3 regions of the Rhizobium sp. 01N48 genome follow, and region 1 is predicted to be linked to each of the others. Evidence: predicted binding sites of a transcription regulator. Region 1 holds the regulator's gene; each other region holds the start of a gene.
What was found. The regulator LexA, encoded in region 1, represses DNA repair genes until DNA is damaged. The targets are predictions, from matches to a motif close to TGTTCNNNNTGTGTTCNG.
Positions count from the first base shown of each region.

Region 2: a site for LexA is predicted at 2,262-2,279, ahead of AC1DOG_RS06630 (glycosyl transferase). Genes of this name have one in related genera too.
Region 3: a site for LexA is predicted at 3,141-3,158, ahead of AC1DOG_RS01765 (ribonuclease T2 family protein). Genes of this name have one in related genera too.

Region 1 is NZ_JBFTQT010000007.1:141,926-147,497, forward strand. It holds gene gltA (citrate synthase) at 1-759, opposite strand, end outside; partial or broken gene AC1DOG_RS15355 (ComEC/Rec2 family competence protein) at 1,087-3,501, shown strand; gene lexA (transcriptional repressor LexA) at 3,495-4,220, opposite strand; gene AC1DOG_RS15365 (VOC family protein) at 4,420-5,304, shown strand; gene kdsA (3-deoxy-8-phosphooctulonate synthase) at 5,301-5,572, shown strand, end outside.
Region 2 is NZ_JBFTQT010000003.1:58,535-64,106, forward strand. It holds gene AC1DOG_RS06615 (tetratricopeptide repeat protein) at 1-246, shown strand, start outside; gene AC1DOG_RS06620 (4-(cytidine 5'-diphospho)-2-C-methyl-D-erythritol kinase) at 253-1,164, shown strand; gene moaB (molybdenum cofactor biosynthesis protein B) at 1,151-1,696, shown strand; gene AC1DOG_RS06630 (glycosyl transferase) at 1,701-2,219, opposite strand; gene AC1DOG_RS06635 (PA0069 family radical SAM protein) at 2,361-3,518, shown strand; gene AC1DOG_RS06640 (ribonuclease HII) at 3,684-4,355, shown strand; gene AC1DOG_RS06645 (F0F1 ATP synthase subunit B) at 4,457-4,948, opposite strand; gene AC1DOG_RS06650 (F0F1 ATP synthase subunit B) at 4,952-5,572, opposite strand, start outside.
Region 3 is NZ_JBFTQT010000001.1:355,115-360,686, forward strand. It holds gene caiB (succinate--glutarate CoA-transferase) at 1-1,064, opposite strand, end outside; gene AC1DOG_RS01755 (DMT family transporter) at 1,083-2,042, opposite strand; gene AC1DOG_RS01760 (lysophospholipase) at 2,079-3,017, opposite strand; gene AC1DOG_RS01765 (ribonuclease T2 family protein) at 3,173-3,907, shown strand; gene AC1DOG_RS01770 (hypothetical protein) at 3,982-5,572, shown strand, end outside.

The DNA.
Region 1 (5,572 bases):
AATGCAGGCGAACGGGTTTGCGCCCGAGGAGCCGGCGAGACGAACGGTCGAGGTCGAAGCGTTCTGCTCGTGATCGGCGTGCAGGATGAAGATGCGGTCCATGGCGCGGGCAAGCACCGGATTGACCACATATTCCTCGCAAGGAACGGCAAAGCACATGCGCAGGAAGTTCGACGCGTAGTCGAGGTCGTTCTTCGGGTAAACGAAAGGCTGGCCGATATGGTACTTGTAGGCCATCGCGGCGATCGTCGGCATCTTGGCGATCATGCGCAGCGAAGCGACCATGCGCTGGTGCGGATCGGTGATGTCGGTGCTGTCGTGGTAGAAAGCCGACAGGGCGCCGACGCAGCCGCACATGACGGCCATCGGGTGCGCGTCGCGACGGAAGCCGGTGAAGAAGCGGCTCATCTGCTCGTGCACCATGGTGTGATGCGTCACGCGATGGTCGAAGTCCTTCTTCTGCGCGGACGTCGGCAGTTCGCCGTAGAGAAGCAGGTAGCAGACTTCGAGGAAGTCGCCCTGTTCGGCCAGCTGCTCGATCGGGTAACCGCGATGGAGCAGAACGCCCTCGTCGCCATCGATGTAAGTGATTTTCGATTCACAGGATGCGGTCGAGGTGAAACCAGGATCGTACGTGAAGGAAGCCGTGTTCTTGTAGAGGGCGCCGATATCGATGACATCAGGGCCGATCGTGCCGCTCTTGACCGGCAGGTCGACTGTTTTCTCACCGAGTTTCAGTGTTGCGCTTTGATCCGTCATTCTGATCCTCCAAACTGGCGGTTGGCGCCTTAAAAGCGCCATAGGGTTAAGCGTCGTCTGCGATAGCTATATGATCGCGCGCCTAATGCCAAGTTACCGTGATGCCATTTTGTGCATCGCAGTATCAACTTTTAAGCACTCCAGCGATGTCGTCTCCGCATAGCGGAAGTCAATGATAAACCTGACATTTTTGATGGTTTTATTTCCCGTTTGAATTCAAACGATTATAGTTGCGTTTAGGCTCCGCTGGCCTCATTCTGATTGCAGTTCAGGGTGGCTTTCGGGTGTCGTTGCATGCCGGAGTTGAATGCCAGTCACGTCGTTTTGATGCCACCCGAAGCGGCGCAAATTGCCAATTTGCCGGCCGTAACAGGGCAAAATGCCCGTGCCATAATGACGCGCGCGCCATTGACGCAGTCGACCTCGGGTTTTCTGAGTCGCACAAGTCGCCAAATCCACCGTCAGGCAGCCGTCGCAGCACAAGCGTTCAGCACCGAATTCGACCACGGCCGCCTTTTCCTGGCGTCGCCCGTCTTCCTCGGGGCGGGCGCCATCGCCTGGTTCCGGCTCGCCGTGGATATCCCGCCCTTGCGGCTCCTTGCCTGGGCTATCCTCTTCGGTTTCGTCTTCGTCTTGGCGGGCTCCGCGCGCGTCGCGACACGCCGTGTGGCGATCTCAGGCCTGCTTGTCGTCCTCGGCATGTTCGCGGCGCAGCTCGAGACCTGGCGGGCTGATACCGTCGTTCTCGATACAGCGGTGACGACGACAGTGACCGGCCGCGTGGAACGGCGCGAGGGCGATGATAATGGGCGCTGGCGCTATATCGTCAGGGTAACGCGCACAGACGAGCCCACGCTCAAGCGTCCGCCGCAGCAGGTCTCGCTCGTCGCGCGTGCAGGAGAGCCCGTCGCGGTCGGCGGATGGTTGACCGGCCGTGTGCGCCTGACGCCGCCGGCAGGACCGGCACTGCCCGAACTCAACGATTTCGCCTTCTCTGCCTATTTCGACGGCATCGGCGCCAACGGCTTCTTCTACGGCATCCCGCAGCCCGTCCCATCGCGGACGGATATCGCCGATCTCTCTGCCGTCGATCGCGCCATGGAATGGCTCTAAGGCCTGCGCAGCAGCATTGGCGACCGCATCCGCAGCATCCTGCCTGGCGATACCGGCGCCTTCGCAGCTTCGCTGGTCACCGACGAGAGACGTGCCATCTCCAACGAGACGACGGAGGCGCTGCGCCAATCCGGCCTCGCGCATATCGTGGCGATCTCGGGCCTCAACATGGCTCTGTCGGCCGGCATCTGTTTTGTCGGGCTGCGCCTGTTCTTCGGCCTCTTCCCCGGGTTTGCGCAGGCCTATCCGACCAAGAAGCTCGCCGCCGGCAGCGCGCTTCTGGCGCTGACGGCCTATTACATGATCTCGGGCTTTGCCGTCTCCGCCGAGCGCGCCTTCATCATGATGGCGATCATGCTGGTCGCGGTGCTGTTCGATCGCCCCTCGATTAGCCTGCGCAACATCGCGCTCTCGGCGCTGCTGATCATCCTGATGTCCCCTTCGGAGGTGCTGGGCCCCAGCTTCCAGATGTCCTACGCGGCGACGCTCGCGCTGGTCGCGGGCTTTGCCGTTTGGACCAGGAGGCGCCACCGCGAGAGCGTTTTTCTTACGCATCCCACCATAAAGCCGGTCATGGCCACGTTCCGCTTCTTCGGCGGCATCGCGCTGACCTCGATGATCGGCGGCTTCTCGACAGCGCTGTTCTCGATCGAACATTTTCACCGGCTGAGCGGCTACGGACTACCGGCCAACCTGCTCGCCATGCCGGTCATCTCCTTCATCGTCATGCCCTTCGGAATGCTTGCGATGTTGGCGACGCCCTTTGGCCTGGATGCGCCGCTGTGGAAGGTCGCCGGCTTCGGGCTGGATCTGGTGATCGACATCGCCAAGATGGTGTCCGGTTGGGGCGGCAGTGTCGACATCGGGCGGATACCCGAATGGTATTTCGCGATCGCCGTGCTCGGCTTTCTCATATGGGGGCTGATGCGCACACGCCTGCGATGGATCGGCGCTGCGGTTGCCACGATCGCAACCCTCGTCGTCATCCTGCTCCCGGCAGCACCTGCGCCCGAACTCGTCGTCTCCGAGGACGGAAGCCTCGTGGCAGCAGTCACAGGCGACAGCCTCGCCAGCAACCGCGAACGGCCGCCCGACTTCATCTTCGGCCAATGGCAACGCGCGCTCGCCATCGAAGACCACAAGCCGCCCGACATCCTCGACGGCGAGGCCTTGCCCATTCCGAGAAGGGGCGAGCCAAGGCCAAGACTGACATTGAAACAACAACGCGAAGCCCGCGCTATGATGCGCGCTGCAGCGGCTTCGACGAACGACAGTGCCTTCCGGTGCCTGAAGACCGCGTGGTGCATAACAGCGCTCGACAGCGGCTACATCATCGCGACGCTCGAAAACGCCGCCTATCTCGGTCCCGCCTGCGACGTGGCCGATATCGTCATCACGCCGGTGCGCCTCCGCCAGGCGACGTGCCGCTCCGGCGCCATGTTATTGACCGGCGAAACTCTCAGGCGATCGGGCGCCGTCGAAATCCGTATCGACGATCAGGGCACTCCCGTCGTCAAGACCGCTTATGCACGCCTCGCTCGCCCCTGGATGCGCCATCGCGCCTATGACTGGCGCAACGACAACTTCAGCGACGACCTGTCACCAACTGGTGACGTCACCACTCAGTGATATCGGCGAATGAGCCCGACGAGCTTGCCCTGAACCTTGACGCGGTCAGGCCCGAAAATGCGCGTTTCGTAAGCCGGGTTGGCGGCCTCAAGCGCGATCGACGCGCCCTTGCGGCGGAAGCGCTTCAGCGTTGCCTCTTCGTCATCGACAAGCGCCACGACGATATCGCCGGGGTTGGCCGTGTTGCCGTTGCGGATGATGACGGTGTCGCCGTCGAAAATGCCGGCTTCGATCATCGAGTCGCCCTTGACCTCGAGCGCGTAATGCTCGCCGGAGCCGAGCATGTCGGCGGGGACGGTGATGTCGTGGGTGTTGTTCTGGATCGCCGAGATCGGCACACCGGCGGCGATGCGGCCCATGACGGGAACGGAAGCCGAGTTGCCGTTGTCGGCGCTCGGCGCGGCCTTCGGGGCAGGGGCTGCGGCCACCGGCTGCGGCTTTCCGAGGCTGCCTTCGATGACGCTCGGCGAGAAGCCACGTCGTGGCTGCAGGCTCGGATTATAGGCTTCCGGCAGCTTGATGACCTCGAGCGCGCGCGCCCGGTTCGGCAGCCGGCGAATGAAGCCGCGCTCTTCCAGAGCGGTGATCAGGCGGTGAATGCCGGATTTTGATGCGAGATCGAGTGCATCCTTCATTTCGTCGAAGGAAGGCGGAACGCCCGACTCTTTCATCCGCTCATGAATGAACAGAAGCAGTTCTTGTTGCTTGCGTGTCAGCATCGAAATGAACCCCAGAGTCGTGAAACAAAGCCAGAACGGACACTATATGTTCCATATGTGTTCCGCAAGTGCCTAAATTTTCGTAAAACTTGGCTCGGAATCGTCGCGATTTTACACTTCATTCGATTTAACCGCGCTCGCCTCTTGCATTGTGGCGAAAGCCAGCGCACATCTCTGCCGATTTCGGGAGGATTTGCCGATGAGTGACCCCCATCCCCTGGACCACGTGGTGCTGCCGGTCGTCAATATCGAGATGGCGCGCGACCGCCTGGGCAAACTCGGCTTCACCTTCGCCGCCGATGCGCGGCACCCGTTTGGCACCGAAAACGCCTGCGTCTTCTTCGCCGACAAAACCTATCTCGAACCGCTCGGCATCGCCAGTCTGGAGACCTACGAGGAGGCCATCGGCGACGGCAACGTCTTCACCGCCCGCGACCGCGCCTTTCGCTTCCGCTGCGGCGACGACGGCCTGTCGGCGATCGTCTTCGGCACGCCGGATGCCGACGGCGATCACGCCCGCTACCTCGCCGATGGCATGAGTGGCGGCGAGATGCTGGAGTTCGCCCGGCAGATGAAGATGCCGGACGGTTCCGAGGCGACCGCGGCGTTCCGCCTGGCTTTCGCGGCAGATCTGCGAGCGCCCGATTTCTTCCTCTTCGCCTGCCAGCGCGTCAACCCACTGCCCAGCGACCGCAAGGCGTTGGAAACGCATAAGAATGGCGTCTTGGGCATCCTGTCGATCGTGCTCTCTTCCTCCGATCCCAAAGCGTTCGCACCGCTGTTGCAGCTGGCCTCGGATGCGCAGGCGACCCGCGAGGAGGCCTTCGGTGTCAGCCTCGATGCCGGCAACGCCCGTATCAATATCCTGTCGCCGGATGGCTTGAACGCTTACTACGATCCCTCCGAGCCCAAGGCCGATCGCGGTCTGCGCGGCGCGGCGATTGTCTTTTCCGTTGCCGATCTCGCCGTGACAGAGGCGCATTTGGCTGCTAACGGGATCACCTATACACGCAAGAACAATCGAATTCTGGTGAAGGCAGCGCCCGGCCAGGGCGCGCTCTTCGCCTTCGAGGAGAAACGATGACTGAAACCAATTCCGAAGTGGCCRTCGGCGAAGGCACCGGCCGTGTGGTGTTTTCCAACACCGGCAAGCTGTCGCTGATCGCCGGCCCGTGCCAGATGGAAAGCCGCGACCATGCCTTCATGATCGCCGGCACGCTGAAGGAGCTTTGCGACAAGCTCGGCATCGGCCTTGTCTACAAGTCCTCCTTCGACAAGGCCAACCGCACGTCGCTGTCTGCCCAGCGCGGCATCGGGCTTGAAACGGCGCTCGAAGTGTTCGCCGATCTGAA
Region 2 (5,572 bases), on a different contig from region 1:
AAGGCCGGCGACGCGACGATCAACGACCACCTGGGCGATGCCTACTGGCGCGTCGGGCGCAAGCTCGAGGCCGTCTACCAGTGGAACCGGGCGCTGGGCTCGGAACCAGAGGCCGCCGAGATCCCGAAGATCAAGGACAAGATCGCCAACGGCCTGCCTGCGGTGACCGACGATGCCAAGACCGTCGACAAGAAGATGCCGGATCCGGCCCCTGTCGACCCGAAGCCGGCCGACAAGAAGACCTGATCATCCATGGCTGACACCGGCTTCGGCTTCGCCGACGGCGTTGCGATCAGCGAGGATGCCTTTGCCAAGATCAATCTGGCCCTGCATGTGACGGGCCAGAGAGACGACGGCTATCATCTGCTCGAAATGCTGGTGACGTTCACGCGCGCGGGCGACCGGCTGGACTTCGCGCCGGCTGATGCCGACGAATTTCACATCTCTGGCCGCTTCGGCGACGCGCTTGCTGGCGATGGCGGTACCAATCTGGTGCTGAAGGCGCGCGACGCGTTGCGCACGGCCGTGCTTGAGGCGGGTGTCGTGGCACCGCCGGTCAGCATCCATCTGCGTAAGGATTTGCCGATTGCCTCAGGCATCGGCGGCGGCTCGGCGGATGCGGCAGCGGCGCTGCGTGGGCTGATGCGGCTCTGGGGCACTCCCCTACCCGCGGCGACCATCGACGCCATCGCCATCAAGCTCGGCGCCGATGTGCCGATGTGTCTGGCGAGCCGTCCGCTGATTGCGCGCGGGATCGGCGAGCGTATCGAGACGGTGCGCGACTTGCCTGCCTTTCCCATGGTGCTCGCCAATCCGCTGAAAGGTGTTTCGACGCCCGAGGTGTTCCGCCGACTGGCGACCAAGACGAACGGCACGCTTGCGGTAGCACCCGGCCTTTCCTGGCTCGACGCCATACGCACCATGCGCAACGATCTCGAACCGGCGGCGCGCGCGCTGCTGCCTGAGATCGCCGAGATTTCCGATATGCTCTCCGATCAGGGCGCGCTCTTCGTGCGAATGTCGGGCTCTGGCGCGACATGCTTCGGCATATTCGCCAATATGGACGAGGCGAAGGCTGCGGCGCGTGCGCTTCACGGCAAGCGGCCGGACTGGTATTTCGAGGCAACCGAAACATTGGCGGGAGACGATGATGACAGGCGTTGACGACACGCGTCCGTTCATTCCGGTGGGATTTGCCGTGCTAACGGTTTCAGACACGCGCACCACCGCCGACGACCGCTCCGGCGATACGCTGGCGGCACGCATCTCGGAGGCCGGACACCGGCTGATCGCGCGCGCCATCGCGCCCGACGACAGACAGGCGATCGCCACGCAGGTGCAGGCCTGGACGGCGCAATCGGATATCGACGTGATCATCACCACCGGCGGAACCGGCTTTACCGGTCGCGACGTGACGCCCGAGGCGCTGGAGCCACTGTTCGACAAGCGCATGGATGGCTTTTCGGCCGTCTTCCACCGGATCTCGCAGGACAAGATCGGCACCTCCACCGTGCAGTCGCGCGCGACGGCGGGGCTGATCGGCACCACCTTCGTCTTCGTGCTGCCGGGGTCGCCCGGCGCCTGCAAGGACGCGTGGGACGGCATCTTGAAGGCGCAGTTCGATTATCGCCACATGCCGTGCAACTTCGTGGAAATCATGCCCCGGCTCGACGAGCACCTGAAGCGCGGCGCTTAAAAGACTAGCTCCGCGCCGAACGCGCCACCCAGGACGGGATAAGCTCCGCCGACAGCTTGCGCAGCTTCTGCCCCTTGACGAATTCCGCCAGCTGCATGCCGCTGCGCGCCGTCGCCAGCGCATGTTTTTTCGGCAGCAACAGCCCAAGCTCGAGCGGCGCCAGACGGCGCAGGCGCTGATAGAAGGGCCTGCGATAACCGCGCGAGGCAGTGAAGCGAGCGGGCAGCTTGTTCAGCGCCACATATTCGGCGATCTCGTCGATCCAGCCGCTCTGCGGGCGGGCACCGGGCTCGACGAACAACAGCCATTCGCCGCGCGCCGAACGCAGTATGTCCTTGATATCCCAATGCTGATGGAAGCGGCAGCCGGCGGCGTCCGCGACCTTGGACGAGCCATCGCGCGAGCCGTGGTCGAGCACCACCACGTCGCTCACCAGCCCTTCCACGGCACCAGCAACCAACACCGATAATGTCTGCGCCAGCTCAGGTTCCTGATCCCGGCATTCCAATACGACAGTCAACATTGCTCATTTATAGTGCGACGCACAAAACATTACCAGCGACAGTTTTCCAAATTTGTTCTTGCATTGTTCTCATTTCGGCGATAGGAATTTAATCACCAGAACGGATGGGGACGCCGAGTCTTCCATCGACGGAGAAACCCGATGAACGAACAGTCCCTTGCAGGGCAGGCCGCATTCGCGCCTGCCAATACGGCGGATATTGCCGACGCGATGATCGTTTCTTCCGGCCTCAGGATCGAGGTCGACCGCCGGCGTGGCCGCGGTGCGGGACTGAACCCGAGCGGGCGCTTCGAGCCGCAGAGCCGCGAAGGCTTCGACGATGGCTGGCAGACGCTGGAAGAGCTGCCGCCATTCAAGACCGAGGTGCAGATCGAGAAGCCGCGCACGGCAATCACCCGCAATGAATCGCCGGATATCCCCTTCGACCGTTCGATCAATCCCTATCGCGGCTGCGAGCACGGCTGCATCTATTGCTTCGCGCGGCCCACGCACGCCTATATGGGCCTGTCCGCCGGGCTGGATTTCGAAACGCGGCTGTTTGCCAAGCCGGATGCGGCCAAGCTCCTGGAGCGCGAGCTCGCCAAGCCCGGCTACAAGCCGCGTGTGATCGCGATCGGCACCAATACGGACCCGTATCAGCCGATCGAGAAGGAATGGCGGATCATGCGGGATATACTCGAGGTGCTGGAGCGGGCGAACCATCCTGTCTCGATCGTCACCAAGTCTGCGCTCATCCTGCGCGATCTCGATATCCTGCAGCGCATGGCGGAGAAAAACCTGGTGCGCGCCTCTCTGTCGGTGACGACGCTGGACCGCAAGCTGGCGCGGACGATGGAGCCGCGCGCATCGACGCCATCGAAGCGGCTCGATGCGCTGAAAGCGCTGAGCGACGCCGGCATCCGCACGTCGGTGATGATGGCCCCGGTCATTCCGGCGCTGAACGACCACGAGATCGAGCGCGTTCTCGATGCGGCGCATGCAGCGGGCGCCACGGAAGCGGGCTATGTGATCCTGCGCCTGCCGCTGGAGGTGTCGCCGCTGTTTCGTGACTGGCTGCTGCAGCACTATCCCGATCGCTACCGCCACGTCATGTCGCTGGTGCGCTCGATGCGCGGTGGCAAGGATTACGACGCCGATTTCAGCAAGCGTATGAAGGGCGCCGGTCCCTATGCCTGGCAGATCGCCCGGCGCTTCGAGATGGCCACGAAGCGGCTCGGCATGACCCGCCGCAGCATGCCGCTGCGCGACGACCTGTTCGTGCCGCCGAACGGCAGCGGCGTGCAGCTGTCGCTGCTCTAGTTTTGTAGCATGTCGTTTTCGCAAAACCGCTGCACAGTTTTGCGCGACATGTTCGGACATTCCCTTACGGACGGCTGACCCTGGCCTTCCGTTCTCAAGTCCCCGGTCCGCCGCCCTGATCCGGGGACTTGCAGGAAATCGGGTTGGCGTGCGAAGTTCAGCCGCATGAAACGTCGCACGCCACCCGATTCTCCCATGCTTTTCGAAGATGTCCCGCTGCTTCCGGATTTCCGGCTGGAGCTGAAGGCGCGCGAGGCCGGCCACTGGCCGGTTGCCGGCGCCGACGAGGCGGGCCGCGGGCCGCTGGCGGGACCTGTGGTCGCCGCCGCCGTCATTCTCGACCCAAAGCGCATCCCCGATGGCCTGAATGATTCCAAGCAGCTTTCCGCGCAGCGGCGGGAAGAGCTCTTCGAGCAGATCCTTGCCACCGCGACCGTCGCGATCGCCTCATCCAGCTCACGCCGTATCGACGAGACGGATATCCGCAAGGCGAGCCTGGATGCCATGCGCCGCGCCATCCTCAGCCTCTCCATCCCGGCAAGTTATGTGCTGACTGATGGGCTGGACGTGCCCCCCGGGCTTGAGTGCCCCGGCGAGGCCGTCGTCAAGGGCGATGCCCGCTCGGTGTCGATCGCGGCCGCCTCCATCGTCGCCAAGGTCACGCGCGACCGGATGATGACCCGCGCAGACCTGATCTTCCCCGCCTATGGCTTCGCCGCACATGCCGGCTACGGCACCGCGCGCCACCGCGCCGGCATCGACAGCCATGGCCCCTGCCCGCTGCACCGTATGAGCTTCGGGCGGCTCAAGCAGTTCTTGGTCACCGACGGCGAGTAGGCTGCCGGCTCGGTCGACTTGCCGGGCGCGACCGCAAACGACATCGCCAAAACGCAAAAAGCCCCGGCGAACCGGGGCTTTGAAATGCGACAGGACCGATCTCAGTTGAGGCGGGTCTTTACCTGGCCGAGGGCGTTGCCGAAGAGTTCGGACTGAACCTTGGCATCGGCCTTCTTGACGAGAACCGTTTCAGCGGCGGCGATGGCGAGGTCGACGGCTGCGGAACGAACCGCCTTCATCGCATCGGCTTCGGCCTGCTTGATCTTCGCTTCCGAAACCGCTGTGCGGTTGGCGACGAATTCCTCGGTCTTCTTCTTGGCTTCGGCGGTGAACATTTCCGCTTCGCGCTCGGCAGCTGCCAGGATATGGGCAGCTTCCGCTTCGGCTTCCTTGCGCTTGCGCTGATATTCGGCCAGCAGGTGCTGGGCCTCTTCACGCAGCCGCTTGGCTTCCGACAGCTCGTTGCGGATCTGATCGGCGCGGTCGTCGAGCGACGTCGCCATCATGCCGGGAACCTTGAGGTAGACGACCAGCGCCAGGAACAGGACGAGACCGACGAATGCGAAGAATGTTGCGTCCAATGCAAATTCCATCGATCAAGCTCCCTTCTTGGCCGCGGTGACGGCGGACGTGACTTCAGCCTTGGTGGCGGTGCCACCGATCAGCTGTTCGACGACGGCCTTTGCCGTTTCCTCGGCGATCGTGCCGACATCCGCGAATGCCTTCGCCTTGATATCGGCGATGTGGCCTTCCGCAGCCTTCAATTTTTCGCCCAGAGCGGCTTCAACCGCGCGGCGGTCGGCCTCGGCCTTGAGCTTGGCGGCGTCGCGCGCTGCCGCGCCGATGGCGTTCGACTTGGCGCGGGCTTCTGCGAGTTCGGCTTCGTAGGCAGCAACGTCTGCGTCTGCCTGCGCCTTCAGGCGTGCAGCCTCATCGAGGTCCTGGGCGATGCGCGTGTGGCGCTGCTCGAGGATACCGCCGATGCGCGGTGCAATGACCTTTTGCATGAGCACGAAGAAAATGACGAAGGTAATCGCCAGCCAGAGCAGCTGGGACGCATACGTCGAAGTATCGAAAGGCGGGAAAACACCGCCATGGTGTTCGGCTGGCACGCCGGTCTCGGTATGAACCTCGCCTGCGGCCGGGGCAGCATGCGCGTCTGTACCGGTCGCTGCACCAGTTTCTGCGGTTCCCGCCGGGGCTTCTTCAGCGTAAGC
Region 3 (5,572 bases), on a different contig from region 1:
GTGCCGGCCCTATCCTCGAGATCAACGCGCAGGCCGCGCGCGACGATCTGCGGATCGTTGAACATGTCCTCGATGGTGTTGATCGCGCCCGAGGGGACCGCGTTCGCCTCGCAGGCAGCAAGAAGATCGGCCTTTGCCCACTTCAGCGTTTCGGTCGAGACCAGCCGTCTCACCTCGTCGCGATTGGCGACGCGGGCCTTGTTGGTGGCGAAGCGTTCGTCGTCGGCCACTCCTTCGAGGCCGAGGATGGTGCATAGGCGGCGGAACTGGCCGTCATTGCCGATGGCGAGGATGAGGTAGCCATCTGATGTGGGGACGACCTCGTAGGGCGAGATGTTGGGATGGGCGTTGCCGAGGCGTGTCGGCGGGCGGCCGGATATGAGGTAGTTCATGTTCTGGTTGGCCAGCACCGCCGACTGGACATCGAGCAGCGCCATGTCGACCAGCTGGCCTTCGCCCGTCTTCAGCGCGTGGATGAGGGCTGCCTCGATCGCCGAGACCGCGTAGATGCCGGTGAAGATATCGGCGATGGCAACGCCCGCCTTCATCGGCTGTCCATCAGGCTCGCCCGTGATCGACATGAAGCCCGACATGCCCTGGACGATGTAATCGTAGCCGGCGAGGCCTGCATAGGGGCCCGTCTGGCCGAAGCCGGTGATCGAGCAATAGACGAGCTTGGGATTGATCTGGCGCAGGCTTTCGTAATCCAACCCGTATTTGACGAGGCCGCCGAGCTTGAAGTTTTCGATGACGACATCGGCCGTGGCGACGAGCCGGCGAACCAGCACCTGGCCCTCTTCGCTACGCAGATCGGCCGTTATCGAGCGCTTGCCGCGGTTGGCGGCGTGGTAATAGGCGGCCGAGAGGTTCTCGCCATCGGCACCTTCGACGAAGGGGGGACCCCAGTGCCTCGTATCGTCGCCGCCATCGGGGTTTTCGACCTTGATCACGTCGGCGCCGAGATCGGCCAGCATCTGGCCGGCCCAGGGGCCGGCGAGCACCCGCGCGAGCTCGATGACACGAACGCCTGTGAGCGGCGCTTTGTTTGGCTGGGTCTGCGTCATGTTCCTCCCACGATCAGATCAGGGTGCCCGCGTCTCCTCAGATGTATCGGATACGGGCTTGGATGCAAAGCGCCGCTCGCGCCAGATGATGTAGAAGCCGGAGCCCATGATGATGAATATGCCGAGCCATTTCAGCGCATCCGGGAAATCGCCGAAGACCAGCCAAGCGAAGGCCGTGGCGGAGACGATCTCGAAATATTGCAGCGGGGCGAGCGTCGAGGCGGGCGCCGAGCGGTAGGCATAGACGCCGAAGATGCCGGCGATCGCGGCGGAGACGCCGACGCCCAGCAGATAGAGCCAGGCGCGCGTGTCGGGGATCACGGGATCGAGCAAGTCGGAGCCGCTGCCCTGGCCGAGATAGAGCAGGATGGCGCAGATGAGCAGGCCCCAGAGGCCCATGTGGAACTGCATGGCCCAGGGATCCTCGCGCTGCGCCAGCGCCCGGTTCATCATCGCGGAGATGGCGATGCAGACCGCGCTGACGACCGGCAGAAGTGCGACATAGCCGACTTCCTGGAAGCTCGGCTGAATGATGAGGATTGCTCCGAAGAAGCCGACGCCGCAGGCCGTATAGCGGCGCCAGCCGATCTTTTCCTTGAGGAAGATGCTGCTCAGGATCGTCAGGATGATCGGCTCGACGAAGAAGATGGCGATGGCATCGGCAACCGCCATGTATTTCAGCGTGGTTACGAAGGAGATCATCGAGACGGTGATGATGGCACCGCGGATGGCGTGGAAGAAGCTCTGCTTCCAGGTGATCTCGGTGAGGTTGTGACGCCAGAGCACGATGGGCAGCATGCAGAGCGCCTGCACGCCGAAGCGCGCCGCGGTGATCTGGGCTGAGGGGACCGTGCTGATAGCAAGCTTGGAGAAGATGTCGATGATGGGCGACAGCAGCACCGAGATGAACATCAGGATCAGCCCCATCATCACTTCCGATGGGGTGTTGCTGGTGCCGGGTGCCGCGTTGCTGCTCATGACGGAATTCTCTGATTTTGGGGTAGGGGAGCGGGATCAGCCGTTGACGGGACGCGCGGTTGCCTGATCGCACCAATCGGCGAATGCCGATATGGCGGCGTCGGCGCCGATCTCGTTCAAGGTCTCGTGGCGCATGTCCTGATATATCTCAGTGCTAATACGGGAGAAGCCATGCGTTTTCAAATGGTTTGACAGCCAGAGGATGGCTTTTCCATTCTCCGTCGCCGGATCCTGGCCGCCGCCGACCAGATGGATCGGCGTTTCGGTCGGTAGGCGGGCGAGATGTTCTTTCTGCGGCGCGCGGAAGGTGAGCTCGAAGAGGTCGAGCCAGAGCGAGACGGAAGCGCCGAAGCCGCAGAGCGGATCGGCCACATACTTGTCGACTTCAGCGGGGTCGCGCGACAACCAGTCGAAATCCGTGCGGCGGTTGGCGACCGATTTCGCCCAGGTGCCGAAGGTGAGCTTCGGCAGCAGGTCGCTCGGGACGTCGGAGCCTTTCAGCGCGCGCTCGATCAAAAGGATCGCCTGCGCCGCGCGGCCGGCCAAGCCCGGATTGAAGTTCGAGTTCCAGACGGCGACGGCGTCGAATTTTCGCGGGTAGGTGACGGCCGCGTTGAGGGCGATCAGCCCGCCCATGGAGTGGCCGAAGAGGATGATCGGCAGGCCTGGATGCTCGGTCGCCGCCTCGTCGCGCATCGCCTCGATATCGTCGATGACAAGGATCGCGCCATCGCGCCTTGCGAAGCGACCGATCGGGGCGTTCGGCGCAGTGGTCTCACCATGGCCGCGATGGTCGTGGGCGTAGACATGGTAGCCGCGCGCGGCCATCATCTCCGCGAAGCGCTGGTAGCGTTTCGAGTGCTCGGCCAGTCCATGGCTGATCAAGAGAATGCCGCGCTCAGTGCCTTCGGGCTGCTGATAGTGATAGGCGAGGGACGCGCCCGCATGGTCGAGGCGCCGGGTATCTGCAAACATGATTTCCTCCGTGGCGGGAGAAGACCAGAACATCCGCCAAATGCAACAGGCGGGATAGGTTGTGCCGGAGATTTTCGCTTGCCTCGTTTTGCCGCTTGCCTGCTGATGCGCCGCGTGCTTTGATGTTCATGAATTGTTCTTTCGTGGGGATGGGTATGGGCAATCTCGGTTTTCGCGTCATCGTGTTGTTCCTGTTGTCGATCATGGCAGTCCCGGCTTCGGCGCAAGAGGGCGGCGGGCGCACGCGCTTCATTCTCGCGGCCTGCTGGCAGCCGGCCTTCTGCCAGACCAACCAGCGAAAGGCTGAATGCGCCAGCCAAGGCAGCGACCGCTACGACGCCAAGAACTTCTCGCTGCACGGACTCTGGCCGATGCGCAAGGATTATTGCGGTGTTTCCGACGCTGATCGCTCCGCCGACAAGGGTGGCGACTGGAGGGATCTGCCGGAGGTAAAACTCTCGGCCGAGACGAAGGCATCGCTCGACAAGGTGATGCCCGGCACGCAATCGGCACTCGAGCGGCATGAATGGATCAAGCACGGCACCTGCACCGGCATGAGCGCCGACGCCTACTTCGCCGATGCCGTGCGGCTGATCGAAGACCTGAACGGATCCGCCGTCCAGGAACTGTTCGCCGCCAATATCGGCAAGTCACTGACTGGAGACGCGATCAAGGCGGCTTTCGACAAGAGCTTCGGCCCCGGCGCCGGCGACCGGGTAAAGATGAGCTGCCGCCGCGCCGGCAACAGCCGCGTCATCAGCGAATTGACGATCGGTCTCTCCGGCAATGCGACGGACGGGAAGGGCAAGGATCTCGGCGATCTCATCCAGGGAGCGGGCCGGACCTCGTTCGGCTGCAACGAGGGGATTGTCGACGCGGCGGGATTTTGAGGTCGTAGGATAATCTCAATTTTTGACGTCTATCGTCTCGGGTTGGCGGTGACCAACAGCTCGAGTGACGACCGATGTCCGACATAGTTGCATCTGAAAGCGATCAGGCCGCCGCAAGTGAGATGCGACTGTGGCGAATGTTTCTGGTCGTCTATGCGACCGCCTTGGCGATGGTGTTGTTCGATGTCGCCGATGGCATATTGTTTGTTGGCGATATCGACGATCAGTTGCGTGAGCTTCAGATCCGTCACCTGATGTCCCCGCAGGGGCATTGGTTCGATCTTTCGCTGCCCTTCATCTCGATGCCGGCAACCTATGTCTCGCCATGGTCGCGGCTGGTCGATCTTCCTTACGTGGCAATTGCCTGGTTGCTACAGCCCTTCATGTCGACCGCGCAGGGGCTTTCCGTTGCCTTTCAGGTCTGGCCGCCAATGATGCTGTCGATCTGCTGTCTGCTGGTTGCGGCGACCGCACGCCGCCTGCTTGCGGGGTTCGTGCTGAGTGAGACAGCGCTCACGCTGTCGCTCATGATCGCAACTGTGCTGATGAGCATAGGCGTGGCCGAGTTTTCGCCCGGTCGCATCGATCACCATAACGTGCAGATCGTTGCCCTCCTGATGATCGTCGCGGGGCTTGTGCGATGGGACCGGGCAGGCGGGCTGATGATCGGTGCGGGTGCGGCGATCTCGACGGTGATCGGCCTGGAATGCTTGCCGTTCGTCGTCATCGCCTATGGCGGGCTCGTTCTCTGCTACATTTGCAACGTCGCCGGGGTTCGCACCGTCCTCGTTGCTTCATCCGTTTCGATGGCGAGCGTGACGCTTGCCTCCGCCATGGCGTTCATCGGCCCCGCTGGTGCGGTTTCGACGCAATGCGATGCCTTCTCGGCTCCCTATATCTTTCTGCTATGTGGATTTGCCGCCATTCTTGGTGCATGCGCAGCGATCCAGCGTGATCGCTCCGGTCCGCTTCAGCGGCTGCTGGCGCTGGCAATTCCGGCTGGCGCTCTGCTGATCGCCGCCGCCGTCTTCTTTCCATCCTGCATGTCAGGACCATACGGCATCATCGATCCGCTCTCGCGCGAGCTGTGGTTCGACCGGATCTGGCAAGAGAAGAGCATCCTCTATTTCTATGAAAACGACCGACGTGATCTGTTGGTGCTCCTTGCATTGACGGCCGCCATTGCCGCCTTTGTCGCGCCGGTTGTCCGCTTCAGAATGCAGGAGCGGTCGTTCGGACCGGCCATTGCCTATCTCATGGCGCTGGGCGCGCTGATCCTGACCGTCTTCGTGACGCGCAACATTCGCTTTCCCATCGCGCTGATGCCGGTCTTCCTGCCTGCTGTCATCGCGACGATGACGATGAAATTACCGGCTTTCGACAGGGCTTACCGGCTTTCCGGGGTCGCCGCTGCCGCTATTGCCGCAGCGCTTTGCTTGTCCCTCGTACTGCTCCGGTCGTCCGTGCACACATTCGACGAGGTCGACTACATGACGGCGAGCGAATGCGCGGGGCAGGACTTCTCCGTGCTTGACGCCGTCCCACCCGGACGCGTGGCCGTGCCGCAGGGGATCGCGCTGCCGCTCATCATGGCGGCGCCGACGGGATTCTCGGTCGGCGCCATGCCGTTTCATCGCGCATCGCCCGGCATGAAGCGGATGTTCG